2 regions of the Massilia scottii genome follow, and region 1 is predicted to be linked to the other one. Evidence: riboswitches for the same ligand, from Rfam matches in the RefSeq annotation. Region 1 holds a riboswitch; the other holds the start of a gene.
What was found. A riboswitch is a leader RNA that binds a small molecule or an ion and turns the genes downstream of it on or off. The one in region 1 is predicted to bind glycine.

Region 1 (14,690 bases):
CCTGCAGCTTGGTGTAGACGCCGCCGTGGACGATCGGTTCCCAGTCGCCGTTCACGTGCAGGCCGATGAAGTGCACCGGCTTGTTGCCGACGTGGCGCAGGGTGTGCAGGATCGGCAGGATTTTGTCGCCCCGCACCGGCGCTTCGAGCGCCAGCGGAATCAGGACATCGATCAGCGGGTCGACCAGGCTGGTGGCCAGCTCGGTGGCCGGGCTCAGTGCTTCCACCGGCGCCGCCACGGGCGCCACTGGCGCCACCGGCGCGACTGGCTGCGCCGCTTCGTCGTCGAAACGCGCAGCCGGTGCTGCTGCGACCGGTGCTGCGACCGGCGCGGGGGCCGCCGCAGGCGTGTCGTCGGCCACCGGGGCCGGCTTGACGTCGAACGTCGGTTCGCTGCGCACGATGTCGCCGGGACGCAGCAGCACGTCGTCATGCTCGGACGAGAAGGCGCGTTCGACACTCTTCTTGGCCTTGTGCTCCTGCCATTTGTTGTACGCGAAGACGCCGGCGACGAATACGCCGCTGGCACCGATCAGGCTCATTTGTAAATCTGTCATGCTGCTTGTGCCTCGGTAGCAAAATTTGCGGCGGACTCCATGTCCACCGCCACAATGCGCGATACGCCCTGCTCCTGCATCGTCACACCGATCAGTTGATTGGCCATTTCCATCGCAATTTTATTGTGCGAGATGAAAAGGAATTGAGTATGGTCGGACATCCGTTTTACCATGCGGCAGAATCGCTCGGTGTTCGCGTCGTCCAGCGGCGCGTCGACCTCGTCGAGCAGGCAGAATGGGGCCGGATTGAGGCGGAACATCGAAAACACCAGCGCGGTCGCGGTCAGCGCTTTTTCGCCGCCCGACAGCAAGTGAATGGTGGCGTTCTTTTTGCCCGGCGGCTGCGCCATGACCTGCACGCCGGAGTCGAGAATTTCGTCGCCCGTCATCACCAGCTTGGCGTTGCCGCCGCCGAAGAGGATCGGGAACAGTTCCGAAAAATGGTGATTGACCTTGTCGAAGGTATCCTGCAGCAGCTCGCGCGTTTCCTTGTCGATGCGGGCGATCGCGTCTTCCAGGGTCATGATCGCCTCGTTCAGGTCATTGTTCTGCGCGTCGAGGAAGTTCTTGCGCTCGGACGCCTGCGCCAGCTCGTCGAGCGCGGCCAGGTTGACCGCGCCCAGCAGCGCGATGGCATTCGTCAAACGCGTCACCTCGCCCTGCAGGTAGGACGGCTTCATGTCGGGATGGAGCTTTTCGGAGAGCGCCGCTTCGTCGGCATCGACCGTCTTTAACGCTTCGGCGAACTGCTCCTGGTTCAGGCGCGCGGCCTGCTCCTTGAGCTGCATTTCCATGATCTTGTCGCGCTGCGGCTGCAGGCTGCGTTCGGACTGGGTGCGCGTGTCTTCGGCGGCGCGCAGCTGCTGCGTGATCTGGTCGAGCTCATGGCGCGCATCGGACAGCGCGCGCTCCTGGCTGGTGCGCCGGTCCAGCAAGTCTTGCAGGCCGTCGCTGGCGGCGCCGCTTTCCAGCGCTTCGAGTTCCATCTGGCCGACCGCGATGCTCTCGCTTACCTGGGCCGCCTGCTGCGTGGCGGTGGCGATATTGCGGCGCAGTTCCTCGATCTTGCTGCGCTGGGTTTTTTCGGCGAACTGCGCTTCCTGGGCCGCGCGCTCCAACTCGCGCAGCTTTTCGCGCGCGTCCGTCAGCGCCTGTTCGCGGCTCAGGAAATCGGTCTGGCCATCTTCGTGCGCGCCCTGCAGCTCGGCCAGTTCCATGTCGAGCTGCTCGAATTTTTCCTCGGACTCCATGCGGACCTGCTGCTGCTCGGCTTCCTGCGCCGCGATCTCGGCCAGGTCGGCCTGGATCTGGGTGCTGCGCTGATTGAAGCGCGCCTCGACCTCGGACTGCTTGACGACTTCGATCTGCAGCGCGTGCACGCCTTGCGTGAGCGTGGCCACGCGCTGGCGCGCATCCTGCAGGCGCCGCGTGAGGTCCGACATGGCGGCGTCGGCGCGCACCGCGCGGGCGCGTGCTTCGTCGGCCAGCATGGTTTGCGCGCGCAGCTGCTTGCCGATGTTGTCGATCTCCTGCTGGCGCCCCAGCATGCCATCCTGCTCGCTATCGGCCGCGTAGAAACGCACGCTGGACTGGGTCACCACGTGGCCCTGGCGCGTGATGAAGGAGCCGCCCTGCGGCAGGCGCGCGCGCTCGGCAAAGGCGCTGGCCGTGTCGTCGGCGGCGAAGACATTGTGCAGCCAGTCGCCCAACAAGCCGCGCAGGCCCGGTTCATTGAGCTTGAGCAGGCTGGCGAACGTTGTGAGGCCCGGCGTTTCGCTTGGGGCCGCGGCGCCGGCGAGCGATGGCGCGTACAGGGCCAGCCTGGCGGGCGGCGCATCGCTGAAAAAGGCCTTGGCCCATTCGATGTTCGACATTTCAAGCGCGCCGGTGCGCTCGCGCAGCACCGATTCGAGCGCCGTTTCCCAGCCCTGTTCGATGCCCAGCTTTTGCCACAGGCGCGGCAGCGCATCGAGTTCGTGCTTTTGCAGCCAGGGCTGGACCTTGCCCTGCGTTTGCACGCGTTCCTGCAACTGCTTCAGGGCCGACAGGCGCGCTTCCAGCTGCGCGTTGGCCGCGGCCTCAAGATTGACCTGGGCCTGCGCGGCGGTGCGTTCATCCTCGGTGCGCTGCTGCTGTTCGGTCGCTTCTTCGAGCAGCATGGTCTGCTCTTCCAGCGCCTGCTGCTTTTCTTCGAGCTGCATGCGCAGGTTGGCCAGATGGCTGCTGTCGGGCAGATTGAGGCCGTTCTTTTCCTGCTGCAGGCGCTCGCGCCGCGTTTGCAGGCCGTTGAGGATGTTCGAGGCGTTGCGCTGGTGCGCCGATTCGAGTTCGATCTGCTGCTGCGCCTGCATGATGCGGGCGCGCGATTCGGTGGTCTTGTGCTGGGCCGCGCGCCAGGCGGCATCGAGGTCCGGCAGGCGCTCGCCCTGGGCTTCGGCGTTCATCTGCGACTGTTCGACCCTCCCGCCCAGTTCTTCGAGCAGGTACTCGGCTTCCTCGATCTGCTGCTGGTAATCCTGGCCCTGCGTCTGCCACTGGTTGCGCTGGGCGTTCAGCGCCAGCAGCTGGTTCTGCAGGCGGCTGCGCGATTCGATGACGAACTTGATCTGCGCTTCCAGGCTGCCGATTTCCGAGTTGGTCTGGTACAGGTGGCCCTGCGCCGTGTGCAGGCGGTCGCCCACCGAAAAATGCGCCTGGCGCATGTGTTCGAGATCGAGTTCGACGTGGCGCAGCTTGGCCGTCTGCTCCTCCAGATCGGTCTGGGCCTGCTCCATCTCGCGGAAGTAGCGATTCTGCTCGGTCTGCGCTTCGTTCTTGCGCAGCAGCCAGAGGAGCTTTTGTTTTTCTTCCTGGTCCGCCTGCAGCGAATGGAATTTGTTGGCGACGACCGCCTGCGCTTCGAGCTTTTCGAGGTTGGCGTTCAGTTCGCGCAGGATGTCTTCCACCCGCAGCAGGTTTTCGCGCGTGTCGTTGAGGCGGTTTTCGGTTTCGCGCCGGCGTTCCTTGTACTTGGACACGCCGGCCGCTTCTTCGAGGAACACGCGCAGTTCTTCCGGGCGCGACTCGATGATGCGCGAGATCATGCCCTGGCCGATGATGGCGTAGGCGCGCGGACCGAGGCCCGTGCCGAGGAAAATATCCTGGATGTCGCGCCGGCGCACCGGCTGGCTGTTGATGTAGTAGGTCGAGGTGCCGTCGCGCGTGAGGGTGCGCTTGACGGCGATTTCGGCGTACTGGCCCCACTGGCCGGAAGCCTTGCCGTCGTTATTGTCGAACACCAGTTCGACCGAGGCGCGCCCGGCCGGCTTGCGGTGGGTCGAGCCGTTGAAAATGACGTCCTGCATGGACTCGCCGCGCAGCTCGGACGCCTTCGATTCGCCCAGCACCCAGCGCACCGCGTCGATGATGTTCGACTTGCCGCAACCATTGGGACCGACCACGCCAACCAGCTGCCCCGGCACCTGGAAATTGGTGGGATCGACGAATGACTTAAATCCCGACAATTTAATGGAAGACAGGCGCACGTTGTATAGCTAGCTCGGGAATCCTAAAGGTGTCCATCATACCATTTGTTGTCATGTTTTCGGCGAAGTGGCGTCGCCCCGTCCGCGAAGCGGCCCCAGATGGCCGGGCGACGATTTTCAGGCCGGCGACGGCGCTAAAAACAGACGTAGTTGAAGTAGCGCTCGGCCTTGGGGCACGGCGGGGAGTAAGGATTGCGCGTCGGGCCCCAGGTGGCCGTCGTGTAGACCCGGTCGGCCCCGGACAGGCCGAGCGCCAGGCCGGTCATCCACTGCTGGGAATTGTGCGGTTCGCCCTTGTACGGAATGCACAGCACAGCCAGGGTCAGCGCGATCAGGGTCAGGCTGGGCTGGAACTGGCGGTTCGAGCGCACCAGCGAGATGAATGCGGCCGCGCAGGCCAGTCCGAGCAGGCAGCCCAGGATCGCCTCCGAACTGCTGTGGGTTTCGACCATCACGCGCGAAAGCGCGACACCGACCGCCAGCGCCACGCCCAGGCTGACCGCGACATAACGCCACATCTTGGTGCGTCCGCACAGCGCCAGGTAGGCCGCCACCGGAAACACGGCCGCGGCGCGCGCGGCGTGACCGCTGAAGCCCGCGAAATGCAGCGCTTCGATGCCGACGCCCCAGCCGAGGAAGGCGATCTTGCTGGCGATGACGATGAACAGGGTGGCGCCGAACAGCAGGCACCAGTACAGGGCGCGCAGGCGGCAGTGGGCGGCGGCGAGCCAGACGGCAATGGCGATACCCAGGGGGGCGGTGACGGCGATGCCGCCAAGCGCGGTGAGGTGATACCAATTCATAGACAAAAGCCGGAAGTGAAAAAAGCCGGGCATGGGCGGCAATGCAGAACTGTCCAATGCCGCTCAGGCCCGGCCCGAATGATACGCGAATGTTAACAATGCGCGAATACTAACGGAACACGCCCTCCTCAGGCAGCGACCGACTGCGCCGATTTTTCCGCGTCGCCGAGCGCTTCGTCCATTGCCTGCGACAGCGCGCGGCCGACCACGCCCTCGACCTTCATGACGCGCACGCGCTGGGCGCGGTAGGCGTCGATGAGCTTGTCGGACGAGAGGGAAAACGCTTCCTGGCGCGCCCCGGTCGAGAAAATGTACAGGGTACGCAGCGGGCTGATCCAGGCCAGCTTGACCTTGCGGATGCTGCCGTCAGGATCGGTGAATTCGATCCACATATTGCGTTCGAGGGCGTCGACGCCCAGTTCGGCGTCGTCCAGTTCGGCGTGGGCCGCTTCTTCGGCCGCGGCCAGGGCTTCGTTTTCCTTTTCCAGCCGGCGCATGGCGTCTTGCTGGGCAACTTCGACGGCGATTTCTAGCTGGCGTTCCGGCGTGATGTCGAGCGGAGCGCGCACGATTGAAGCGTGGCACTCCGCCAGGTCGGCGAAGAACTGGATGCGGTCGGCATCTTGCCACTTGATGACGTCGAGCCATTTGTTCAGGGTGGCCAGCAGGCTCGGCAGCTTGCCGATCAGGTCGCGCCGCTGTTCGTGCGTGATCTTCGGCTTGACGCTCCAGATCAGCTCATCCATCGTCTTGGTGGCATTGCCGACCGCGCCGGGCTTGTCGTCCTCGACGCTGTAGGCGACCGTCATGACGGAGGTCCACTTGTTTTCGAGGAAGGTCTCCAGCATGGCCACGACCTGCCCGCTGCCGACCCGCGCGGCGACCGCGCTCCTGGCCGAACGGGTGGCGGCGGTGACTTTTTCCTGGCGCAAGGCCGCGGCGATCGGCGCCGCGATGGCGGTCGCGGCCGCCGTTTCCTCGGCCTTGATGGTTTCTTCGAGCTCGGCCACCACTTCCGAGAACACGTCGGCCGGCGCGCCGCCGTCGTCCTGGTCGCGCCCGACCCGCTCCACGCCGCGCTGCATGACCTGGAACAGCGGATCGTCCGGGCCGGAGCGCTGCTCCAGGCCCATGGTCGACATCAGGTCGATCATGCGGCGCGCCGGGTGCGTTTCCTCAAAGAAGAAATTCTTGTCGGCCAGCGCCGCCTTGAGCACCGGAATTTGCAGCGACTGGATCAGGTCGCGCGAATCTTTCGGAATGTTCGGATCGAGGAAGACCGTCTCGAAAATCTTCGACAGCAGGTCGATGGTGCTTTCATCGCCGCGCGACAGTGATCCTTTTGGAATGCTTTCCTTCAAGCGCGGCAAATAAAACACATTGCCCGCCTGCGCCTCGGCCGGGGTCGGCGCCACGTTGCTGAATTGTTCCGGCATGCGGCCCTGCAAGCCCTTGAGCACTTCGAGCAGGGAAGCGGGAACCATCACCTGGCCGCCATCCATGGCCTGGCCGAAGCCGCCCGCGGCAATGCCGCCGCCGCCCGCAAACTGGGCCGGCGCGAAGCCGCCCGCGGCGTGGCTGCCCTGCCCCGGCCCGCCGCCCTGGTGCGCCGGGCCGCCATGCCACGGCGCGGCCGGCACGCTGGCCTCGCCCGCGTCGCCGCCTGGCGCGCCCTGGAAGGCGGCGGCGCCGCTCGGACGCCAGCCGCCGGCCGATGGCGCCATGGCCGGCAGGTCGGGAATCATCGGGATGTCGAAGGCGGACGCGGCCGCCGGCGCATCATCGTCGTCGCGCAGGAACTGGCGCAACTGCTTGGCCAGTTCGGCCTGGCCGCTGGCGCGCGCTTTCTTGGCCGCGGCCGCGCTTTCGGTTTTCTTGATCTTGAAGGCGTCCACCGAGCCGGGCTGGATACCCTTGTTCATCAACAGGTCGCACAGCGCGTCGTACATCGGCGCAAAGTCGAACAGCAGCGACGGGCGCAGCATCGGCAGGATCAGCCCGTGGGCTTCCTCGTCCGGCTCGAACTCGCGCCAGGCTTGCTGCAGGGCCGACAGGAACATTTCGGGACGGAAGGGATTCTGGCTGATGCGCAGCACGTCGCGTTCGAGCAGGAAGCCGAGGCGCACATTGAGGGTGGCGATCTGGGTCGCGTACTGCATTTCGAAGGGACGGCTGATGGCGTCGAAAGCGACGCGGCTGTCCATTTCCTCGTAGGGAACCAGTTCCAGCGTGGCGGGCAAGGCCATCGCGGATTTTTTAAGCGGCGGCAACAGTACGTCGACCTCGGCACGCATGGCGCGCCCGATGCCGGCGGCAGCGACATGAAAGAAGGCGTAGGTGTTGTTTTTTAGCAGATTCCCCGACTTGACCCGCTGAAACACGGCGCGTGCATCGAGCGCCGGGTCGGTCACATCAAGCAACGCCGCAACGAGACGCGTCGCCACGGCCATCAAGTGGTCGTTGGCATGCTTGGTCACGGTCACGACCAGCGCCTCCAACAGCTCGTGGCGCGACGGACCAGTCTTCCTTGCTGCGGCGGATGGTGAAGGTGGAGCCATTGTCTGCTCGTTGGGGGGTTAGAGATCTTTTGCCATAACAAACATTCTCTCACATTATTGCCGACTGGCAACGGGAAAATTTGAAACAAAGCGTTATTTTTTGTTCAAGCGCCTTATTTTCATGACCATTCTTGCTTTTCCCTAAAGCAAAAGCCAATTTTCGTCATTTGGACTGTTGATGAAAAACAAACCCTAAATAAAAAGTTTCTCTAACATAATTACAATTCCACACGGCAATTTATTTCTTGAGGACTAGCCATGATAACGATCCGCCGCCGCGATCTCAAGCTCACCCTGTCCCTGGGCTTTGCCGTCCTGGTCGGGCTGGGCGTCTGGCTGTCCATTGTACTGCTGAGTCAGCTTGAACAGATGAAAGCGGTAACGGCACCTGCGGTCCAAAGTTTAGGCGATCGTTGGGGCCCCTTGACCGGCATCATGCTCGACGACGCCGCGGCGCGCGCCGAGGCCGATTACGCCGCGGCCCGCCTGTGGGTCTGGTTTTGCATAAGCGCCAACGCGGCCGGGGCCGTGCTGCTGGGGCTGTGGATCAAGGCAGCGATGGTTGCGCCTCCCGCACAGGTGCGGCGCAAGGCTGGCGCGGCGACGTTGACGGTGGCGGGCAACGGGCTGATCGTGCGCGCCATCGAGCGCAGCGCGCAGTCCGGCGCCGGGCTCGCCATGCGCGGCGAGCCCGACGCGGCGCGCGCCTTGCCGGCGCCACGGACCGCAGGTGCTGGCGATGCGGCGGCACGGCTGGCCCGGCTGAGCCGAATTATCGACGCCGTCGCCTTCCAGACCACCATCCTCGCCGTCAACGCCGCGGTCGAGGCGGCCCGCGCGGGACAGGCGCCGCCACGCCGCTGAGCGTGCGTCACCAAGCGTATGCCAGCAAGTGATTTCTTCGCTGCATTAATTGCAATCCTATAGGAACTACTCCTACACGAGTGCAAGGTGAATTCCGATACCTCTTCAACGGTGCGGCTCGCATGATGATGTCACCGGAAACGCTGAAGAGAGCGCCTCTTCAGCATCACCGGAGAGCACGACATTTTCAAACTTTCAAAAGGAATGAACATGAACTCGAATCAGAAAAGCGGTCAGGGCAACAAGCAAAGCGATAGTTCCAGCTCGAACAAGCAATCGGGCTCGCAAGGTTCCGGCAGCGGTTCGCGCTCCGGCGGCGGCACCCAGGGCGGCACCCATGAGCAGCACGTGGAAGCCGGCCGTCAAAGCCATAAGAATGACGACAAGGACAGTGGCTCGAAACAGTCCGGTTCGGGTTCGGGCAACAAGCAGTCGGGATCGAATTCCGGCAGCAGCAGCGGCAGCGGCAACAAAAGCGGCGGCGACAAACGCTGATCGCTAGCATGACGCGGGCGTCGCCGGGTTTCCGGGCGGCGCCATGCACTATTTAAACAGGAAGCAATAGAAAGAGTCTGCACCGGCCCGGCCGTTGACAGGCTCTTTTTTTGACCGCGCGCCGTTACCCGCCGTCGCTGCCGGCACGGCCGGTCAGGACGCCAGGTTCGCTGGTTCAGATATTGCGAATGCGAACGCCCTTCGGCGGCGCAAAGTCGGCCACGTCATTGATCACGCGGGCGATCTTGGCATCGCGCGCGGTCAGGTGCAGGTCGGAATACTGGTGAATCGCCCACTGCTCCGGCAGCAGCTCGATGTGCTTGCGCAAAATCGATTCAGTGCGCGCATCGTCGGCGCGCAAGCCTTCGACGATGATATTGAGCGCATCCGGACGCGCGCCGGGCGATGCCGTCGCATGCGATTTGTGCACCATGAAGCGCGCCGTCTCGCTGGCGTAGCGCCGCGTGCCGGACAGAAACAGGATGACGGCGATCGACGCCACCGCCCCCGCGTTGTACATGACGAACTTGACCGGCGAATTCGACAGGAAGTTGTACAGGCACAGCCCGTCGCTGACGTAGCCGCCGTTCGACTGGATCAGCACGTGCGCCGTTTCGACGCCGTTCTCGCTCATGCCGGACACCGCCTCGAACACGCGGTGCACCATATCGCTGTTCACATCGCCCGACAAGGTGAACCAGGCATCGGTCTGTTGGATCGTTTTTTCTTCGCTCATGGCTGTGTGCTCGCAAAGTAGATGAATTATTTTAACAAATCGGGACAAGCATGGTTTTCAATGGGGAGCTCATTCGTGCGCGCCCCTACCGGACGTCCCCCGCAAGGTTGACAGTTACGCCCTGCTGGCATATCCTCCACAGTCTTGATCGGGAGAGGGCAGCGCACGCTGCCGCCGAAGGGGCATCACCCAAAAACTCTCAGGCAAAAGGACCGGTCAGGGGTCGGCGGCGCACAGCGCCCCCGGCTGAACTCTGGAGAGCGGCCGCGGCACCATGCCGGCGGCCCACCGAAGGGGCAGGCGGACTTCAATCCGCTATCTCTCAGGTACCAAGGACAGAGGGGCGCGAAGCATTCAGGGACGGCAAGAGCCGCTCCACGTCTGCTCGTCGTACCCCCATTCACTCTGCCTTGAGGATTCCATGACGCTTAAAGCGACCCCGCTCAATTCCGCACACCGCGCCGCCGGCGCCAAGATGGTCGATTTCGGCGGCTGGGACATGCCCGTCAACTACGGCTCGCAAATCGAAGAACACCAGGCCGTGCGCGGCGACGTCGGCATGTTCGATGTGTCGCACATGTGCGTGGTCGATATCGAAGGCGACAACGCCCGCCCTTTCCTGCGCTCCCTGCTGGCCAATAACGTCGACAAGCTGCAGGTGGCCGGCAAGGCCCTGTATTCGTGCATGCTCAATCCGCAGGGCTTCGTCATCGACGACCTGATCGTCTACTTCTTCAGCGAGACCTGGTTCCGCCTGGTCGTCAACGCCGGCACCGCCGAAAAAGACGTGGCCTGGATCGGCGCCCAGAACGAGGCCACCAAAAGCGGCGTGACCATCACCCAGCGCCGCGACGGCAACGCGCCGATGGCGCTGATCGCCGTCCAGGGCCCGAACGCGCGCGCCAGGGTGTGGCAGGTGCTGCCGACCACCCAGGCGGTTTCCGAGCCACTCAAGCCGTTCAACGCCGTCATCGTCAAGGACACCGCGTTTGGCGAAGTGATGGTGGCGCGCACCGGCTACACCGGCGAAGACGGGTTTGAACTGGCCTTCCCTGCTTCCCAGGCCGATGCGCTGTGGAATGCGCTGGTGGCCGCCGGCGTCAAGCCGGCCGGCCTGGGCGCGCGCGACACGCTGCGCCTGGAAGCGGGCATGAACCTGTACGGCCAGGACATGGACGACACGGTCAACCCGCTCGACGCCGGCCTGGCCTGGACCATCGACCTGGTCTCCGAGCGCGACTTCATCGGCAAGACCGCGCTCAAGGCGATGGGTCAGAACTTCCAATTCGTGGGCCTGATCCTGCGCGAAAAAGGCGGCATCCTGCGCGCCCACCAGAAAGTGGTGGCCGCTGACGGCACCACCGGCGAAATCACCAGCGGCACCTTCAGCCCGACCATGCAGGAAGCGATTGCACTCGCGCGCGTGCCGATGGGCGTGGCCGTGGGCGACACCGTGCACGTCGAAATCCGCGACAAAAAGCTCGCCGCCAGCGTCGTCAAGCTGCCGTTCGTGCGAAACGGTAAAATCCTCGCTGCCTGATCGGGGCAACACACTTATTAGCAGTATTTACATTAACATCGACCGCGACCTCTTGGAGCAAACATTATGAACATCCCAGCCGACCTGAAATACACCGAGTCCCACGAATGGGTGCGCGCCGAAGCTGACGGCACCCTCACCGTCGGCATCACCGAATATGCGCAGGACGCGCTGGGCGACATCGTCTTCGTCGAACTGCCGAAAGTGGGCAAGGTCTTCACCGCCGGCGACGACGCCGCCGTGGTCGAATCGGTGAAAGCCGCCAGCGACATCTACGCACCGGTGTCGGGCGAGTGCATCGCCGTCAACGACGCCGTCGCCGATGCGCCGGACTCGATCAATACCGACGCCTTCGCGGCCTGGCTGTTCAAGCTCAAACCAAGCGACGCCGGCGCCATCGACGGCCTGCTCGACGCCGCCGCCTACGGCAAAGCCACCGCGGAATAAAAACTCCTGGCCGCCGCCCGCCGGCGGCCTTTTCCTTTCAGTTCGCCGCCGCGCTGTGTATCCGACAGCGCCGGCGGCAGTCTCTTTTCGGCCCCGACTACCATGACCCGCACCAGCCTGACCCAACTCGAAGCACGCGATTCGTTCATTCCGCGCCATATCGGCCCGTCCACCGCCGAACAGGCAGCCATGCTGGCCACGCTCGGCTATCCATCGCGCGCGGCGCTGATCGACGCCATCGTGCCCGCCAACATCCGCAAGAAGAGCAAGCTGGAACTGGGCCAGTTCTTCGACCCGATGCCGGAACAGGCTGCGCTGGGCAAACTCAAGGCGCTGGCCGCCAAGAACAAGGTCATGAAGTCGATGATCGGCCAGGGCTACTTCAACAGCCATACGCCGGGCGTCATCCTGCGCAATATCTTTGAAAACCCGGCCTGGTACACCGCCTACACCCCTTACCAGCCCGAGATTTCGCAAGGCCGCCTGGAAGCGATCCTGAACTTCCAGCAAATGATCACCGACCTGACCGGCATGGGCATCGCCAACTCGTCGATGCTCGACGAAGGCACCGCCGCCGCCGAAGCCATGACGCTGATCCAGCGCGTCGGCAAGTCGGCCTCGAACGTGTTCTACGTGGCCGACGACGTGCTGCCGCAAACGCTGGAAGTGGTGCAAACGCGCGCCCAGCCGATCGGCGTGGAAGTGCGCACCATCGCGGCGGCCGACATCGGCGGCCTGTCCGAGCCATGCTTCGGTGTGCTGATCCAGTACCCGGGCGTGAACGGCGACGTGCGCGACTACCGCGCCGCCGTCGAAAAACTGCACGCGGCCGGCGCCATGGTGATCGCCGCGGCCGACCTGCTGGCATTGACCCTGCTGGCGCCGCCGGGCGACTGGGGCTGCGACGTCGTCGTCGGCAACAGCCAGCGCTTCGGCGTGCCGCTCGGTTTCGGCGGCCCGCACGCCGGCTACCTGGCCACGCGCGACGAATTCAAGCGCAGCATGGCCGGCCGCCTGGTGGGCGTGACCATCGACGCCCAGGGCAACAAGGCGTACCGCCTGGCGCTGCAAACGCGCGAGCAGCACATCCGCCGCGAAAAAGCCACGTCCAACATCTGCACCGCGCAGGTGCTGCTGGCGGTGATGGCGTCGATGTACGCGGTCTACCACGGCCCTGAAGGCTTGCAGCGCATCGCCCGCCGCGTGCACCGCTTCACCGCCATCGTGGCCGCCAAGCTCGGCCAGCTCGGCTACGAGGTCGTCAACAAGACCTACTTCGACACGCTTACCATCAAGAGCGCGCGCGCGGCCGAACTGCACGCGATCGCCACCGAACATGGCGTGAACCTGCGCAAGGTCGACGCCAGCCACGTCGGCATCTCGCTCGACGAAACCACCACCCGCGAAGACGTCGCGCTGCTGTGGACGATTTTCGCCCAGGGCGTCTCAAGCTCCCCTGCTTCACCGGACTTCGACGCCATCGAAGCGAGCGCGCAGGACGCCTATCCGGAAGCGCTGGCCCGTACCAGCACCTACCTGACCCACCCGACCTTCAACCGCTATCACGCGGAACACGAAATGCTGCGCTACCTGCGCGGCCTGGCCGACAAGGACCTGGCGCTGGACCGCACCATGATCCCGCTTGGCTCCTGCACCATGAAGCTCAACGCGACCAGCGAAATGATCCCGGTCACCTGGCCCGAATTCTCCAGCATCCACCCGTTCGCGCCGGACGCGCAAACGGTCGGCTACCGCGAAATGATCGGCCAGCTGGAAGAGATGCTGTGCGCGCTGACCGGCTACGCCGCCGTGTCGCTGCAGCCGAACGCCGGCTCGCAGGGCGAATACGCGGGCCTGCTGGTGATCAAGGCTTACCATGAATCGCGCGGCGAAGGCCACCGCAACATTTGCCTGATTCCGTCGTCGGCGCACGGCACCAACCCGGCATCGGCCAACATGGTCGGCATGAAGGTGGTCGTCACCGCCTGCGACGACAGCGGCAACGTCGACCTGGCGGACCTGCGCGCCAAGGCCGAACAGCACAGCGCCAACCTGGCCTGCGTGATGGTCACCTACCCGTCGACCCACGGCGTGTTCGAGGAAGGCATTCAGGAGCTGTGCGAGATCATCCACTCGCACGGCGGCCAGGTCTATATCGACGGCGCCAACATGAACGCGCTGGTCGGCGTGGCCGCGCCGGGCAGCTTCGGCGGCGATGTGAGCCACCTGAACCTGCACAAGACCTTCTGCATCCCGCACGGCGGCGGCGGCCCTGGCGTCGGTCCCATCGGCGTGGGCGCGCACCTGGCCAAGTTCCTGCCGAACCAGCGTTCGAGCGGCTACACGCGCGACGAAGCCGGCATCGGCGCGGTCAGCGCGGCGCCGTACGGCTCGGCCAGCATCTTGCCGATTTCGTGGATGTACATCGCGATGATGGGCGGCGAAGGCCTGACCGCCGCCACCGAAACGGCGATCCTGGCGGCCAACTACATCGCACGCCGCCTGGCGCCGCACTATCCGGTGCTGTACACGGGCCACGACGGCCTGGTGGCGCACGAGTGCATCCTGGACCTGCGTCCGATCACCGACGCCACCGGCATCAGCAACGAAGACGTGGCCAAGCGCCTGATGGACTTCGGTTTCCATGCGCCGACGATGAGCTTCCCGGTGCCGGGCACGCTGATGATCGAGCCGACCGAAAGCGAATCGAAGGCCGAGATGGACCGCTTCATCGACGCCATGATTGCGATCCACGCCGAAATCGTCAAGGTCGAGCGCGGCGAGTACGACCGCATGGACAACCCGCTCAAGGGTGCGCCGCACACGGCCGAAGTGGTGACCGCCGACGTCTGGGAGCACAAGTACAGCCGCGAGGCAGCCGCCTTCCCGGTGGCATCGCTGCGCAAGCAGAAGTACTGGCCGCCGGTCGGCCGCGCCGACAATGTGTACGGCGACCGCAACCTGTTCTGCGGCTGCGCGCCGATCAGCGACTACGAGTAAGCAGGTAGCTTAGTCAGGGCCGCCCGGGTCAGGGCCGCCCGGGTCAGGGCCGCCGCGAGGCCAGCCGCAGATGCGGTATGGTTTTCTTCGGCGGCCCTGCCGGGTCAAGCACGCTGTCGTCGATGCGAAATCCGCTGACCGCTTTCGACAGGCTCGAAGCCTGGCAC
Region 2 (14,690 bases), on a different contig from region 1:
TGTCGGACACGTACACCACCAGGTCGGCCATCACCTTCTGCTTGTTCATCTGCGCCAGCGGCGCACTGCAATTGGTACCGCCACCGCCTATCGCCGCCAGCTTCTGCGCATTGGTCATGACCGTATCGCGGGCATTCAGGTCGCACACCCGCACATAATTCTCGAACGGCAGCACCAGCGCATCCGGATTCTTGCGCAGCATGGCCGCGGCAATCAGTCCCGCCACATCGATACAGCGCACCTTCGAGGTGGCCGTGCCACGGTAACCCGACACCGGCGACTGCATCGATCCCGACACATCCGGGCAAATCACCACCTTGCCTTCGACTTTCGGCACATTGGCGAGCGACAGCTCCAGCGCATCCTGCAAGGCATCGCTGATAGCTCGCGGCACGTCGCTTGATGCCGCCATATACGCCGACATCAACTGATAAGGAAACACGCCCGCCCGGGCAATCGCCTCCGGATCGCGCAGCTTGTCGGCGATGACTTCAATCATGCCGGGCAACTGGTACACGCCATTGCGTCCGAACGTATTCAGATTCATGCGCACCATGTGCCAGCCGCCCTGGCGCGCAATCTGCGCCCACGCCTGCGCCGACAATGTCAGTGAGGTCAGCATCTGAAACGGCACTTCCGGCACTGGCTGCGACTGGTCGGCCTTATACGCCTCGAACGCCTTGAGCGCATCCGGCAGCTCCTGCGCATTGAACGGCTTGCCGATCAACCAGGCGAAAAACGCTTCACGCCAGGCTTGCGACGGCTTCGGATGCACCATCTTCACCACATCGCCCAGCGAAGGCGCATTCCCGATCGAGGCCGCCAGCAGCTCTTTTTCCGAAGCGCGGTTCAACCATTGCTGCACCAGCTTTTTCGGCCGGGTACCCAGCGATTTACGGCCCGCCGCGCCGGAGCGGATGATCTGCACCACATTACGCAGCATCTTGCCGTTATTGACGACCCGGCGAAACACCGGCGTCAATTCCGGCGCGCCCTTGGCGGCCAGCACGGCCGTCAGCAGCGCCGGCATATCCTTCATATAACCACGTTCGCGGCAGTAAATCGCCGTTTGCGCGATGAATTTGGCATCGACCTTTTCGCACAGTTCCATCACCGTCGCCAGCTGCGATTGCGCATTGACGTAATACGTCGAATTGAGGCAACCGGTAGCCGCATACTGCGCCAGCTGGTGCCGCGGCGTCATGGTGTAAGCCGGAGCGCCTTCCGAATTAAGACCGTCGGCACGAGGGACAAAGATTCCCTTCAAGGTCTGGAACAACTGTGCGTTTGCCATTTTTACTTCCTCACTTATCTCGTTTGTATCTCCTCTATTGCAAATGCTGTGCCAGGTCTGCCGAAGGCTAACCTCGAACAACGCAAGTCCTTGATTTAAAAAAGATTATCAATTCCTCAAGCAAGGACAGCAAGAAATGGACAAGCAGACAATCCCGTGATAAATTATCCGACCAGATAAAAATTTATACGGATATGAAACAGAAACGCATCGTAGTCATCGGTTTCGTCGGCACCCAGCTCGACAGCGGCCAAGGCCCGGCCCGCTGGGAAAAGTGGCGTCCCAGCATCGCCATCACCCAGCATGAGGAATACGCCGTCGACCGCTTCGAGATGCTCTTCAGCGGCAAATTCGGCCCGCTGGTCGACGCGGTCACGGCCGACATCGCCGCCGTCTCGCCCGAAACCACGGTCGTGCCGCACCACATTCCGATCAGCGACGCCTGGGATTTCGGCGAGGTCTACGGCGCCCTGTTCGACTTCGCCAAGACCTACCCCTTCGATCCGGATAACGAGGATTACTGGGTCCACATCACCACCGGCACCCACGTCGTGCAGATCTGCATGTTCCTGATGACCGAAGCGCGCTTCTTCCCCGGCCGCCTGCTGCAAAGCTCGCCGCCACGGCGCCAGTCCAGCAAGGACCCGGGCAGCTACGCACTGATCGACCTCGACCTGTCGCGCTACGACCAGATCGCCCAGCGCTTTTCGCGCGAGCAAGCCGAAGGCGTGGCGTTCCTCAAGTCCGGCATCGCCACCCGCAACGCCCGCTTCAACACCATGATCGACGAGATCGAGCGCGTCGCCATCAAGTCGCGCGCGCCCATGCTGCTGATGGGCCCGACCGGCGCCGGCAAATCCTTCCTCGCGCGCCGCGTGTACGAACTGAAGAAAACACGCCACCAGCTCGACGGCAAATTCATCGAGCTCAACTGCGCCACCCTGCACGGCGACGGCGCCGCCTCGACCCTGTTCGGCCACGTCAAAGGTTCCTTCACGGGCGCCGCCGCCGACCGGCCGGGCTTGCTGCGCAGCGCGCACAAGGGCTTGCTGTTCCTCGACGAAATCGGCGAGCTGGGGCCGGATGAACAGGCAATGCTGCTCAAGGCCATCGAAGAAAAGCGCTTTCATCCGGTCGGCAGCGACAGCGAAGTACAGAGCGACTTCCAGCTCATCGCCGGCACCAACCGGGATCTGGCCAGCGACGTGGTGGCCGGGCGCTTCCGCGAAGACTTGTACGCCCGCATCAATTTGTGGACCTACGCCCTGCCCGGCCTGGTCGACCGGCCCGAGGACATCGAACCCAACCTGGTCTACCAGTTGAACCAGTTCAGCCAGGAGTACGGCCAGATGGTGCGCTTCAACAAGGAAGCACGCGAGCGCTACATGCGCTTCGCGATGTCGCCCGAGGCGGTCTGGGCCGGCAACTTCCGCGACCTGTCGGCCTCGGTGACAAGGATGGCCACCTTGGCCGAAGCCGGCGGCATTTCGGAAAGCATCGTCAGCGCCGAAGTGGCCCGGCTGCAAAAACTGTGGCACCACTACACGCGCGCCCCAAGCGCGGCCGAGGTCGATCTGGCCGAACTGATGGGTGACGAGGCCGCCGCCGGCCTCGACCTGTTCGACGCCATGCAACTGGCCGCCGTGGTCAAGGTATGCCGCCAGTCGGTTACCTTGTCGGATGCGGGACGCAAACTGTTTGCCGTCTCGCGCAGCGCCAAAAGCAAACCGAACGATGCCGACCGCCTGAAGAAATTCCTGGCGCGCTTTTCGCTCGAATGGGACCAGGTTTGCGGCAAATCGTAAAGCGAGCGCTCTGTCGGTATTGTCGAGGAAACAACGCCTATCACTAAAAATGGTTGTATTGACGTCATTTTCTGCGGTATTCTGCATACATATGCTTACAGCATATTTAGCGCAATGCTAAGGCGTTATCGGGAGAGTCTGTCGGTTACAAGCTGGTCTTGTATGCCGGCGGCGCCGAAGGAGCAACCGCCCCGGAATCTCTCAGGCAAAAGGACCGATAACCCATTTGAACTCTGAAGAGCCACCGGAAGTCGTCATCCGGTGCACCGAAGGAGCAAACCGGCCACGCATCGCGCGTTGCCGGTGAATCTCTCAGGTCCAGCACAGAGGGGGTAACCGACGCGCACCAGCGCGCGGACTCCCTATCTGACGTTTCTGGAACCCGGACCACACATGAAAACCATTGCAGTAATTGGCGGCGGCATCACCGGCGTCACGACCGCTTACGCCCTGGCGAAACGTGGCTTTGCCACGACCCTGCTGGAAAAACATCGCTACGCGGCGATGGAAACCTCGTTCGCCAACGGCGGCCAGCTGTCGGCCTCCAACGCGGAAGTGTGGAACCACCGCTCCACCATGCTCAAGGGCCTGAAGTGGATGTTCCGGCGCGACGCCCCGCTGCTGGTCAACCCCAAGCCGAGCTGGCACAAGCTGTCGTGGTTCGCCGAATTTGCCGCCGCCATTCCCCACTACCGCCGCAACACCGTCGAAACGGCGCGCCTGGCGATTGCGGCGCGCGAGCACCTGTTTGCGTGGGCCGAGGCCGAGAACATCGACTTCGACGTCAAGCGCGAAGGCATCCTGCACATCTACCGCGACAAGGCCGGCTTCGAGCACGCCGCCACGGTCAGCAAGATGCTGGCGGCCGGCGGCCTGGCGCGCCGCGCGGTAACGCCAGGCGAAATGCGCGGCATCGAACCGACCCTGGCGGGCGACTACTACGGCGGCTTTTTCACCGACAGCGACGCCACCGGCGACATCCACAAATTCACCACCGGTCTTGCCGCCGCCGCCCGCCGCAACGGCGTGGACTGCCGCTACGGCATGCAGATCGGCGCCGTGCGCACCGACGGCCGCCACGCCCACGTCACCCTGGGCGACGGCGAGCGCACCCAGACCGAGACCTACGACGGCGTCGTCATCTGCGCCGGCACCGCCAGCCGCGCCCTGGCCGCAAGCCTGGGCGACCGGGTCAACATCTACCCGGTGAAAGGCTACTCGATCACGGTCAACCTGCCTGATGCCGCCAGCCAGGCCGCCGCGCCCACCGTCAGCCTGCTCGACGACGCCACCAAACTGGTGACCAGCCGCCTGGGAGTCGATCGCTTCCGCGTGGCCGGCACGGCCGAATTCAACGGCTTTAACCGCGACATCCGCGACGACCGGATTCGCCCGCTGATCGACTGGGTGCATGAATGCTTCCCGGGCGTGAGCACGCGCAGCGTGATTCCGTGGGCCGGCTTGCGGCCGATGATGCCGACCATGCTGCCGCGCGTCGGCCGCGGCAAATCGCCCTGCGTCTTCTACAACACGGGGCACGGGCATCTGGGCTGGACCCTGTCGGCCGTCACCGCCGACATGATCGGCGACTTGATGCACCGTTCCCTCGATTTTCCAACGCACTGACGACGTGCGTTGACACCGGTGTCCGGCATGCGTGCATGCCGTTGTTGTTGCAGCACTCACCCCGTTTGGACAGGCGGGGTTCTTGTATCAATCTATGTGAGGAGAAGTCAATAATGCAAACAAAAATGCTCTCAGCCCGCACCATGCTCGCCGCCCTGCTGTGCGGCGCCAGCCTGGCCCTGGCCGGCGCGCCTGCAATGGCCCAGTCGGATGGAACCAGCACCTTCAAAGCGGTGCCAAAGCGCGCCGCGGCGGCGGCGCAAGCGGCGGCCCAGCGCGACCTGGCCCAATTCGTCACGCACCAGATGCAGCAGCGCGGCACCAGCGGCACGCCGGTCGACTTCCCGCTTGAAATCAACGACATGCAGGATCTGAAGGACGCGAAGATCGGCTACGGCTTCCCGGTCTACACGATCGATCCGAACGAACTGCTGGCAGGACGCGGCAGCATGAAGCAGATGGCCAAGGCCACCGGCCAGTGGCGCTTCGTGATTTTGCTGAACCAGCGCCCGATCGGCATGGCGACGGTGGAGCTCAACAACGGGAACTACGAAACGGTCGCCTATGGCGCCGCCGTGCTGGCGAAGGATGTGGATGCGTCGATGGGCTACTACGGCGATGCCGCGAGATCCAATGTGCGCTTCGTGCGCATCTTCCAGGCGCGCTCGGACCTGCTCGAAGTGGTTGGCCGCGAAGATGGCCGCACGCGCTACGCGCCATTGCATTCGGCGCGCGAATCGCTGCTGATGCAGCAGCGTTCCGTCAAGGAAGGCAAGGCCAGCGAAGCGCTGATGGAAGAGGCAGACATCCTGCAGCCGTTGCGCAGCGTGGTCAAGCAAACCATGGACGCCTCGAAGTAAGCCCGGCATCGGCTACACCATCCTTAGAACGAATCAGGAGATAACATGAATACAAATATCAAAAAGCTCGTCGTCGGTGCTTCGCTTTTACTGGCGCTGCCAGCGGCCATGGCCCAATGGCGCACGCTCGCCGTTCCGCTGACGACCCAGGAACACAGCCAGTGGTGCTGGTCCGCCTCGAGCAAGGCGATCCTGAACTTCTACAAGAAGACACCGAGCCAGTGCCAGATCGTGAACTGGGCGTTCGGATTGAACTACGCCTGCGGGAACACCTACTTCAACTGGAACAGCTACGCCAACCAGCCGAACAATATGTACGGCTCCAACGGCAGCGTGCAAAACATCCTGAAAGCATGGGGCGTGGCAAACGGCGCGTACAGCGTCGCCTCGTCATGGAACAGTGTGGTGGCCGACATCAACGCCAACCGCCCGTTCGTGATGCGCTACGGCTGGAGCAACGGCGGCGGCCACATCATGGTGGGACGCGGCTACGCGACGACCAATGGCGTAAACTACGTGTACATCATGGACCCGTGGCCGGGTGAAGGCCAGACCTACCGCACCTACAACTCCGCCGTATCGGCGTCCGATCACCGCTGGACGCATACCCAGCGCATGAGCATCAACGGTCCGATCTAACCGGTCTGCATTGCAAAACCGGGGCTCAGGTGCCCCGGTTTTGCAAGTGTCTCCATTCGCAAGTGCTTGACCCTCTCGCTGCGTGACGGTTTACCATCTTGCAATTGGAGAAACCGGCATGCTACTGAAAATAGGACAACTGGCGCGGCGCAGCGGCTTGAGCGTGCGCGCCCTGCGCCATTACGACGATATCGCCTTGCTGACACCGTCGGCCCGCTCCGACAACGGCTACCGCCTGTACGACAGCGCGGACGTCGCCCGGCTGTATCGCATCCAGGCACTGCGCCGTCTCGACCTGTCGCTGACACAGATCCAGGCCATGCTGGCCGATGGCGGTGCCAGCCTGCCACAAGTGGTGGAGCAGCAGATTGCGTCGCTCGAACGCCAGATCGCACAAGCATCGGCCCTGCACGGCCATCTGCGCGACTTGCAGGCGCAGCTCGCCGAGCGCCATGAACCATCGATGGACAACTGGCTGGCCGCCCTCGAACGCATGGCCGCCAGCGCGCGCTATTTCACCGACGCCGAACTGCATACACTGACAACGCGGCGCCAGCAACGCAGCGGCGACAACGCGCACTTGACGTCCACGCTGCATGATCTCATGGGCCGGGGCGTTAAACCGGACAGTCTTGAAGCGGGCGCACTCGCGCAATGCTGGATCGCCGCCCTGCTCGACGACGTGGGCGGCGACGAGGCCATGCTGATGAAGCTCTACGCCATGAACTGGAACGAACCCACCCTGCATATGCTCAGTGGCGTCGACCGCACGGCGATGCAGTTCATCTCGCACGCCATGGCGCACCGGCGCCTGGCCATCTACGCCGCCTACTGCAGCGAGGCCGAGACGGTCCTGCTGCGCCAGCACTACGTCAGGCAAACCGACGCCTGGCCCATTCTCATCTGCGCCATGCGCGAGCACCTGGCCCAAGACACGCCGCCCGCCAGCGCCGAAGTGCAAGCGCTGGCGCGCCAGTGGCAGGCGCTGTCGCTGGCCAAGGCGGCGGGCGACCCCGCGCTCCAGGCCAAGCTGCGTCACGCCTTCGAGCAGGAGAGCGAGCTGCGCATCGGCTCCGGCATCGATGCGCCGCTGATCGCTTACGTCCGCCAAGCCCTGCAAAGTCTCTGAACTCACCAAGGAATCACCATGTCAGGCCATTTCTTTAGCGGGAACTACGCTCCCCTGGACACCGAATGCGACATCGACGCTCTGCCGGTTCGGGGCGCGCTGCCGCCGCAGCTGCGCGGTGCGCTGTACCGCGTCGGACCGAACCCCCGGTTCGCGCCGCGCGACGACCGCTATCACTGGTTCTCCGGCGACGGCATGGTGCATGCCTTCTTTATTGGCGACGGCAAGGTCGCCTATGCCAACCGCTGGGCGCGCACGCCGAAATGGCAGCTCGAAGACAATGCCGGCCGCGCCCTGTTCGGCACCTTCGGCAACCCGGCCACCAGCGACCCGTCGGTCCACGGCAAAAACAGCGGCACCGCCAACACCAGCATGGTGTGGCACGGCGGGCGCCTGTTTGCGCTGGAAGAATCGCACCAGCCGTTTGAAATCGATCCGCACACGCTGGCGTCAAAAGGGCACCAGGATTTCGGCGGCGCCGTGGACAAGCGCTTCACCGCGCACCCCAAGGCCGATCCGGCCACCGGCGAGCTGCACTTCTTCGCCTACCTGCCCGACAGCCCGGGTGAACCCAACATGCTGTACGGCGTCCTCGATGCGCGCTGCAAGGTAAGCACGCTCGAACCCTTCCGCGCGCCTTACGCGAGCATGATGCACGACTTCATGCTGACCGAACGCCACGTGCTGTTTCCGGTCACGCCGCTGACCATCAGCGTGGAACGCGCCATGAAAGGACTGCCCCTGTTTGCGTGGGAAGCGGACAGGCGCAGCTACGTCGGCATCGGCGTGCGCGGGCAGCCGATGGACACGCTGCGCTGGTTCGCCAGCGATGCCTGCCACGTATTCCATGTGATGAATGCCTGGGACGATGGCGGCCGCATCGTGGCCTACGTGATGGAGTCGGACACCGCACCGGGCATGCCCAACGCCGACGGCTCCCGGGGCGACCCGGCCGGGATGGCGGCGCGCCTGTGCCGCTGGACGTTCGATCTGGAGAGCGATGGCGACGGCTTCGAGCGCACCGTCCTCGACGACCTGGCGGCCGAATTTCCGCGCATCGACGAGCGCTACAACGGGCGCCGCAACCGCGTCGGTTTTTACTGCTGCCACAGCCGGCAGCGTATCAGGAGCGATTCGGAGAGTGTGCTGTACGACGCGCTGGCCTGCTTCAACTTTGCGTCGGGCACGCGCCAGCTATATACACTGCCGGCCGGCGATGTCATCTCCGAACCGGTATTCGTCGCGCGCTCGGCGCAGTCGTCCGAAGGCGACGGCTGGCTGCTGGCGGTCGCGTGGCGCGCGCAGGAAGGCCGCAGCGACCTGCTGGTGATCGACGCCGCCGACGTGGCGGCCGGCCCCGTCGCGACGGTATGCCTGCCGCACCGGATACCGTTCGGCTTTCACGGCAGCTGGCGCGCCAGAGACTGATTTACAGACCGTCGAAGTTGGCCGGGCGCTTGGCCAGGAACGCCTGCATGCCTTCCTTCTGCGCCGGCGTGCCGAACGCCGCGTGGAAGTAGCGGCGCTCGTAGCGCACGCCTTCGGTCAGCGTGGTCTCGAACGCGCGGTTGACGCTATCCTTGATCGCCATCGCCACCGTTACCGACATCGAGGCGATCGTGGTGGCCGCGGCCAGCGCTTCTTCCATCACCTTGTCCGCCGCGACCACGCGCGATACCAAACCGGTGCGCTCCGCTTCGGCCGCATCAATCATGCGCGCCGTGAGCAGCATGTCCATGGCCTTGGCCTTGCCGATGGTGCGCGGCAGGCGCTGCGTGCCGCCGGCGCCGGGGGTGACGCCGACCTTGATTTCAGGCTGGCCGAATTTGGCGGTGTCCGCCGCGATCAGGAAATCGCACATCATGGCCAGCTCGCAGCCGCCGCCCAGGCAAAAGCCCTGCACCACGCCGATGACGGGTTTGCGCACATTGAGGATGTGTTCCCAGTTACGGCCGATGTAGTTGCCGCCGTACGTGTCGCCGTAGTCGTAGTCGACCATCGCCGCGATGTCGGCGCCGGCCGCAAAGGCTTTTTCGCTGCCGGTCAGGATGATGCAGCCGATACTGCTGTCGGCGTCGAACTTGTACAGCGCGTCGCCCAGTTCGTCCATCATGTTGTCGTTCAGGGCGTTGAGCGCCTTTGGACGGTTCAGGCGAATCACGGCTACTTTGCCGTGGGTCTCGATCAGCAGGTCTGCATAGTTCATGGAATCCTCATTAAAAAAGCGTGGAGTAATGTGCGATTGTAGCGAATCCGCGGCTGCATCAGGGTTTGGGCAACAGCACCCAGAGCTGGCCGCGCTGCTTCATGCGGCCGGCATTTTCCATCGCCTCGTAGCCGAAGCCGAAAAAGAAGTCGGCCCGCACCGCGCCGCGAATGGCACCGCCGGTATCCTGCCCCATCACCAGGCGCTGCATCGGCACGTCGCTGCCCGATTCGGTGGTGGCCAGGTAAATCGGCGCGCCGAGCGGCAGCAACGTGGGGTCGATCGCGACCGAACGCGCAGGCGTCAATGCCACGCCCAGCGCGCCCTTGGGCCCGACCGACGGATCGGGCAGGCGCTCTTCGCGGAAGAAAATGAAGCTCGGGTTGGCGTTGAACAGTTCCTGGCGCCGCTCGGGGTGCGCGGCGATCCAGGCTTTGATGCCCTGCGCGGTGGCCTCAAGCGATGTCAGTTCGCCCTGCTCGATCAGCCAGCGCCCGATCGCCTTGTAAGGGTGGCCGTTCTGGTCGGCGTAGGCCACGCGCACGGTCTCGCCGCTGTCGGCCAGCTTGACCCGTCCCGAACCTTGCACCTCCAGGAAGAAGGCTTCGACCGGATCGTCCACCCATAGCAGCTCCTTGCCGCTCACGTCGGCCCGTTCGATCTCGGCCCGGCTGCCGTACGGGACCACCTTCTTGCCGACCAGCCGTCCGCGCACACGCTTGTTTTTCAGCTCCGGGTAGACGCTGGCCAGGTCGATCGTCAGCAGGTCGTCCGGCACCCGGTACAGGGGCGTCTGGAAGGCGCCGCCGCGTTTGCGGGCGCCGCGCAGCAGGGGCTCGTAGTAGCCGGTGATCAGGCCCGTGTCGGCGCCGTCCGCCGCGCGCACCTGGTTCGGCACAAAGTGCGTTTCAAAATAGCCGCGAATGGCCGCGCCATCCTTTGCATCGACCGTGCGCGCGGCGCCGCACGCGGTTTTCCATTCGGGCTTGCGCACCAGTACCCCGCACGACGTCATGAAGGCCGGCCAGGCCTGGCGCAGGTCGTCGCGCTCCCACCCGGGCAGCGCGCCGAAGGTCGATGGCGTCATCAGCGGCGCCGGTTCGGCCTTCACGGGTGGGGCCACCGGCGGCTCCGCTGGCGGCGGTATCTGCATCACCGGCGGCGGCATGACGACCGGCGGCGCCGGCCGGGGTTCAGGCGTGGTGCATGCCGCGAGGGCCAGCGCGACGGCGCCGGCCGAAACGAGTAAACTACTGCGTGTTGAAGACATGGGAGTCGATATGTGGGTATTAATGCTGGAAGCAGGCGTGGCGCTGTTCCTGCTGGTGTTTATCGTGTGGTGGACGATGTATTCGGGACAGAAGCCGACCAATAACGGTCAGGAGCTGAACGCGCCGGAGAAGAAAAAGGAACTGCCCGACGACACCGCCCACTGATCGCCGATATCAGTGCAGGGTGCGTGGCAGCGACAGCACGAATTCGGGAATCCTGGTCTCGAACTGATGGCCGTCTTCGGCCACGCAGAAGTATTCGCCGGTCATCGAGCCTTGCGCGGTGGCCAGCTGGGTGCCGCTGGTGTATTCGAACTGTTCGCCCGGCTGCAGCAGCGGCTGGTGACCAACCACGCCCAGGCCGCGCACTTCGTCGACATGGTTGTTCGCATCGGTGATCACCCAGTGCCGCGAAATGAGCTGCGCGCCGACGCTGCCGGTGTTTTTGATCGTGATCGAATAGGTGAACACGTAATTGCTTCGGCTCGGATCGGACTGCTCCGGCAGGTACTGGGTCCTGACAGTGACAGTAAATTCGTAAGCGGCCATCTGGATTCCTTGATTGAGACTGTAAAAGTTGCCCGATTGAATTTTCAGGCGCCGTTCCAACAAGGTCCGGCGGGGCATCATACATTGCACCGCAAAATCGGCCTCGCTGCAAGGGCGCTCCGTGGGACAGCGTAAAATAGCGCATCTTCATTCACCGCAAGCTCCTTGCCAGCCGCCATGACCACATTCCGCATCGCTCCCAGCATTTTGTCCGCCGATTTCGCCCGCCTGGGCGAGGAAGTCCGCAATGTCGTCGCCTCGGGCGCCGACATCATTCACTTCGACGTCATGGACAACCATTATGTTCCCAACCTGACCATCGGCCCGCTGGTGTGCCAGGCGATCCGCCCGCACGTGCAGGTGCCGATCGACGTGCACCTGATGGTCAAGCCGGTCGACCGCCTGATCCCGGACTTCGCCAAGGCTGGCGCGAACATCATCACCTTTCACCCGGAAGCGTCCGAGCATATCGACCGCTCGCTCCAGCTGATTCGCGATAACGGCTGCAAGGCCGGCCTGGTATTCAATCCCGGGACGCCGCTGCACTTTCTCGACCATGTGATGGACAAGATCGACATGATCCTGATCATGTCGGTCAACCCGGGCTTCGGCGGCCAGTCCTTCATTCCGGAAGCGCTGAAAAAAATCGCGCTGGCGCGCCGCATGATCGACGACTCGGGCCGCGACATCCTGCTCGAAGTCGATGGCGGCATCAAGATCGACAATATCGCCGCCGCCGCCGCTGCCGGCGCGGATACCTTCGTGGCCGGTTCGGCGATTTTCGGCCAGCCGGACTACAAGGCCGTCATCGACGCCATGCGCGTCGAGCTGGCCAAGGTCGGCAAGTAAGCCCAAAGATGCTGTATTTCGACCTTCGCCTCGGATTTGGGCCGTCGTTCCATCGGGGCGGCTCCATTCGGGTCGAGGGCGACGTTACCGGCATTGCCGCATTCGAAGCCCATCCCACAGGACTTCTTCCGGGCTTGGTCTTCACGCTGCCGGTGGACGCGCGCGTCATGGCGGCCATTCATGCTTCTTGTTCGGCCATGCTGGCAGGTTGGGATGACCGGTGGAGCGTATCTGGCTGCGATGGCATGAGAATTGGCGGTACATTCGCTTCGCCCGACGTTCAGCCGCAACATTTTTCGCTGTGGAGCCCCAATCAGGACACTGCGGCGCACGCCATGCTCCGTGCTGTATTCGACTGTTTTCCTCCCGAGCGCTGTGGCGAAGTCGCCGAGGAACAGCTCGAGATCATCCGCAGTTACCTCGACTTGCAGCCGTCCGTGACCTTGTACGACGAAGTTCCCCTGCGCCTTCGCCTTGCGCCGCGGGCGCATCGAAACGACGCGAACGACATCGAAACGCGGGTACGCGCCCTGTCCGATCACTGCGATTTGATCATCGATTTGTCGGGCTTCGAACGCCCTTCCCGGGGACTGGCGCAGATACTCCCTATGGATCTGCTCCTGAAGCGAAGCCGAGCCGTACATTGGATAGTGCAAAGCAACGATGCCGATGCGCTGATTGATTACGGTGTTGACCCGTCGGCGATCAAGACCATCAAGCGCGCGCCAATCTCTTACACGGGTCATCCCATGGTGCTTGGCGACGTTGTCGTTTCGTCCCCTGAATTGATCTCCCTTGCTCAAAACGGGACAAGGCTCGCGCTGGTCAGCGCTTTCAGGAAAGCATATCCACTTACCGTTCTGGAAGGGGCCAAGGCGGCTGCGGAACTGGTCCACATCATGAAAACCTATCCGTTTCAATCCGATCGATTCAGTAACGATATTTCCTGATTCGCCGCTGGCCATCACTGCACCGGTCGGCGCCGGGGAGCTACCTTGATGCTGTCATTTCCGCCAATGGAAATCCACTGCCCCGACGTTTGTGGATCGGAGAGCCTGGATCGATTATCGCGCGCGCACGTCGTTGACGAAAAATACGCCGAAAAGGACCGGTTCTACCGGTTTCCCTTTTCGGCATGAGCAACGCCGCTGCCTGATCAACCCGAATGGATCCATCAGCTTGATGGGTGCGAAAGCGCAGCCCTCCGGCCAAATTGGCGGTTTTGCAACGTCAGACAGGCCAATAGCACACGGCAATTGATGAATTGCCGGTTTCAGATCATACTCGCTGCCTGTATTTATAATCTTGCATTCCCGCAAGAAAACTTGACGAAAGCATCACTTCAACATGAATAAAATCTCGCTCTGCTGCATCCTGTCGCTTGCCTTTCTGAACACAGCCTCAGCGGCGGAAGATGTGGCACCAACATCCGACCCGAGCAATTTCTGCTTTTTCGCCAGCGTGCCGCCAGCCGAGTTTCCATACAAGGTAATCAAGAAAGTCAAAGTGGCCAAGGGGACGTACGGCGGCGTCTCGGAGCTCGTCGGGGAATTGGCCCAACGCGCCAAAGCGGAAGGTGGCGACGCCATTATTAACTATGCCGGTTCGCAGCGGTTTGGCCTGCTGCCATGGCGCCTGGTACGCCCCGTCGTTCGCGGCGAGTCGATCAAGTGGACCGGCGCGGCACCCGATTGCGAAAAAGCTGGCGGATCGACGCTCACGACAATCATCAGCACCAATAAGGCACCAGGCCAATCCGGCCAGGCAGACGCACCTGATGCCTCCGAAACACCAGCGCCTGCGCCCGAGACAGCACCAGCCAAGTAAGCGCGTCCCCTTGCCGCCCGGGCGAATGATGCGCGGTATTCGATGCTCATCATCCGCTTGGCACAGGGATGATCACCCGGCCGCCCCGGCCTATGCTTCAGCGGCTGAAACGGGGCGCAAACGTCTCCAGTTCCACCCTGGCGGCATTCGTCATGAACGAGATCGCATGGTAGTTTCCGGTCAGCGCGATGATTTCAAGGATCTGCGCTGACGAATAGTGCCGCGCCAATTCATCCCATAGCCCATCGGAGATGGTGGACGTGTCGTGAAGTTCATCCACCGCCTTTAACAGCAATTCCTCTTGCGCGGGCAAGGCACGCTGTTCAGGATCGCTGCCAAGCGTTGCCGCCACGTCGGCGGCACTCAATGCCGCCCGCTCCGCGAACAACGCGACGTGCACACCCCATTCATATTCGGAACCACAGCGCGCGCAGGTACGCAAAATAATCAGTTCCCGTGCACGCGGATCGATTGATCCCTGGTCGAGCAGATTTCCCGCAAACGTGCGCTGTAATACGCGCGGGTTGTGCGCCTGCGTTCTGAATAATTTCAGCGGTTCCATGCCCGGTGGCAGGAATCGCTTGAATGTCCCGGCAACTGCATCTTCATACGGGGCTTCAAGCGGAACAATTCTG

Region 2: linked by a shared signal. The riboswitch ahead of RBA41_RS25620 (D-amino acid dehydrogenase) and the one ahead of gcvT (glycine cleavage system aminomethyltransferase GcvT) in region 1 are both predicted to bind glycine.

What each region holds. Positions count from the first base shown of each region.
Region 1 is NZ_JAVCWM010000002.1:144,420-159,109, reverse strand. Features, by position in the region: gene RBA41_RS03060 (cell division protein ZipA C-terminal FtsZ-binding domain-containing protein) at 1-556, opposite strand, end outside; gene smc (chromosome segregation protein SMC) at 553-4,080, opposite strand; gene RBA41_RS03050 (phosphatase PAP2 family protein) at 4,215-4,883, opposite strand; gene RBA41_RS03045 (DUF1631 family protein) at 5,012-7,441, opposite strand; gene RBA41_RS03040 (methyl-accepting chemotaxis protein) at 7,700-8,305, shown strand; gene RBA41_RS03035 (hypothetical protein) at 8,516-8,800, shown strand; gene RBA41_RS03030 (ATP-dependent Clp protease proteolytic subunit) at 8,976-9,536, opposite strand; glycine riboswitch at 9,676-9,761, shown strand; glycine riboswitch at 9,780-9,885, shown strand; gene gcvT (glycine cleavage system aminomethyltransferase GcvT) at 9,958-11,076, shown strand; gene gcvH (glycine cleavage system protein GcvH) at 11,143-11,523, shown strand; gene gcvP (aminomethyl-transferring glycine dehydrogenase) at 11,626-14,523, shown strand; gene RBA41_RS03010 (methyl-accepting chemotaxis protein) at 14,567-14,690, opposite strand, start outside.
Region 2 is NZ_JAVCWM010000023.1:97,643-112,332, reverse strand. Features, by position in the region: gene RBA41_RS25630 (vWA domain-containing protein) at 1-1,294, opposite strand, end outside; gene rtcR (RNA repair transcriptional activator RtcR) at 1,489-3,099, shown strand; glycine riboswitch at 3,219-3,326, shown strand; glycine riboswitch at 3,327-3,436, shown strand; gene RBA41_RS25620 (D-amino acid dehydrogenase) at 3,493-4,725, shown strand; gene RBA41_RS25615 (hypothetical protein) at 4,851-5,585, shown strand; gene RBA41_RS25610 (C39 family peptidase) at 5,631-6,224, shown strand; gene RBA41_RS25605 (MerR family transcriptional regulator) at 6,343-7,353, shown strand; gene RBA41_RS25600 (carotenoid oxygenase family protein) at 7,372-8,781, shown strand; gene RBA41_RS25595 (enoyl-CoA hydratase) at 8,783-9,559, opposite strand; gene mltA (murein transglycosylase A) at 9,618-10,829, opposite strand; gene RBA41_RS25585 (hypothetical protein) at 10,726-10,995, shown strand; gene apaG (Co2+/Mg2+ efflux facilitator ApaG/CorD) at 11,005-11,379, opposite strand; gene rpe (ribulose-phosphate 3-epimerase) at 11,557-12,228, shown strand; gene RBA41_RS25570 (hypothetical protein) at 12,237-13,178, shown strand; gene RBA41_RS25565 (hypothetical protein) at 13,576-14,055, shown strand; gene RBA41_RS25560 (carboxymuconolactone decarboxylase family protein) at 14,153-14,690, opposite strand, start outside.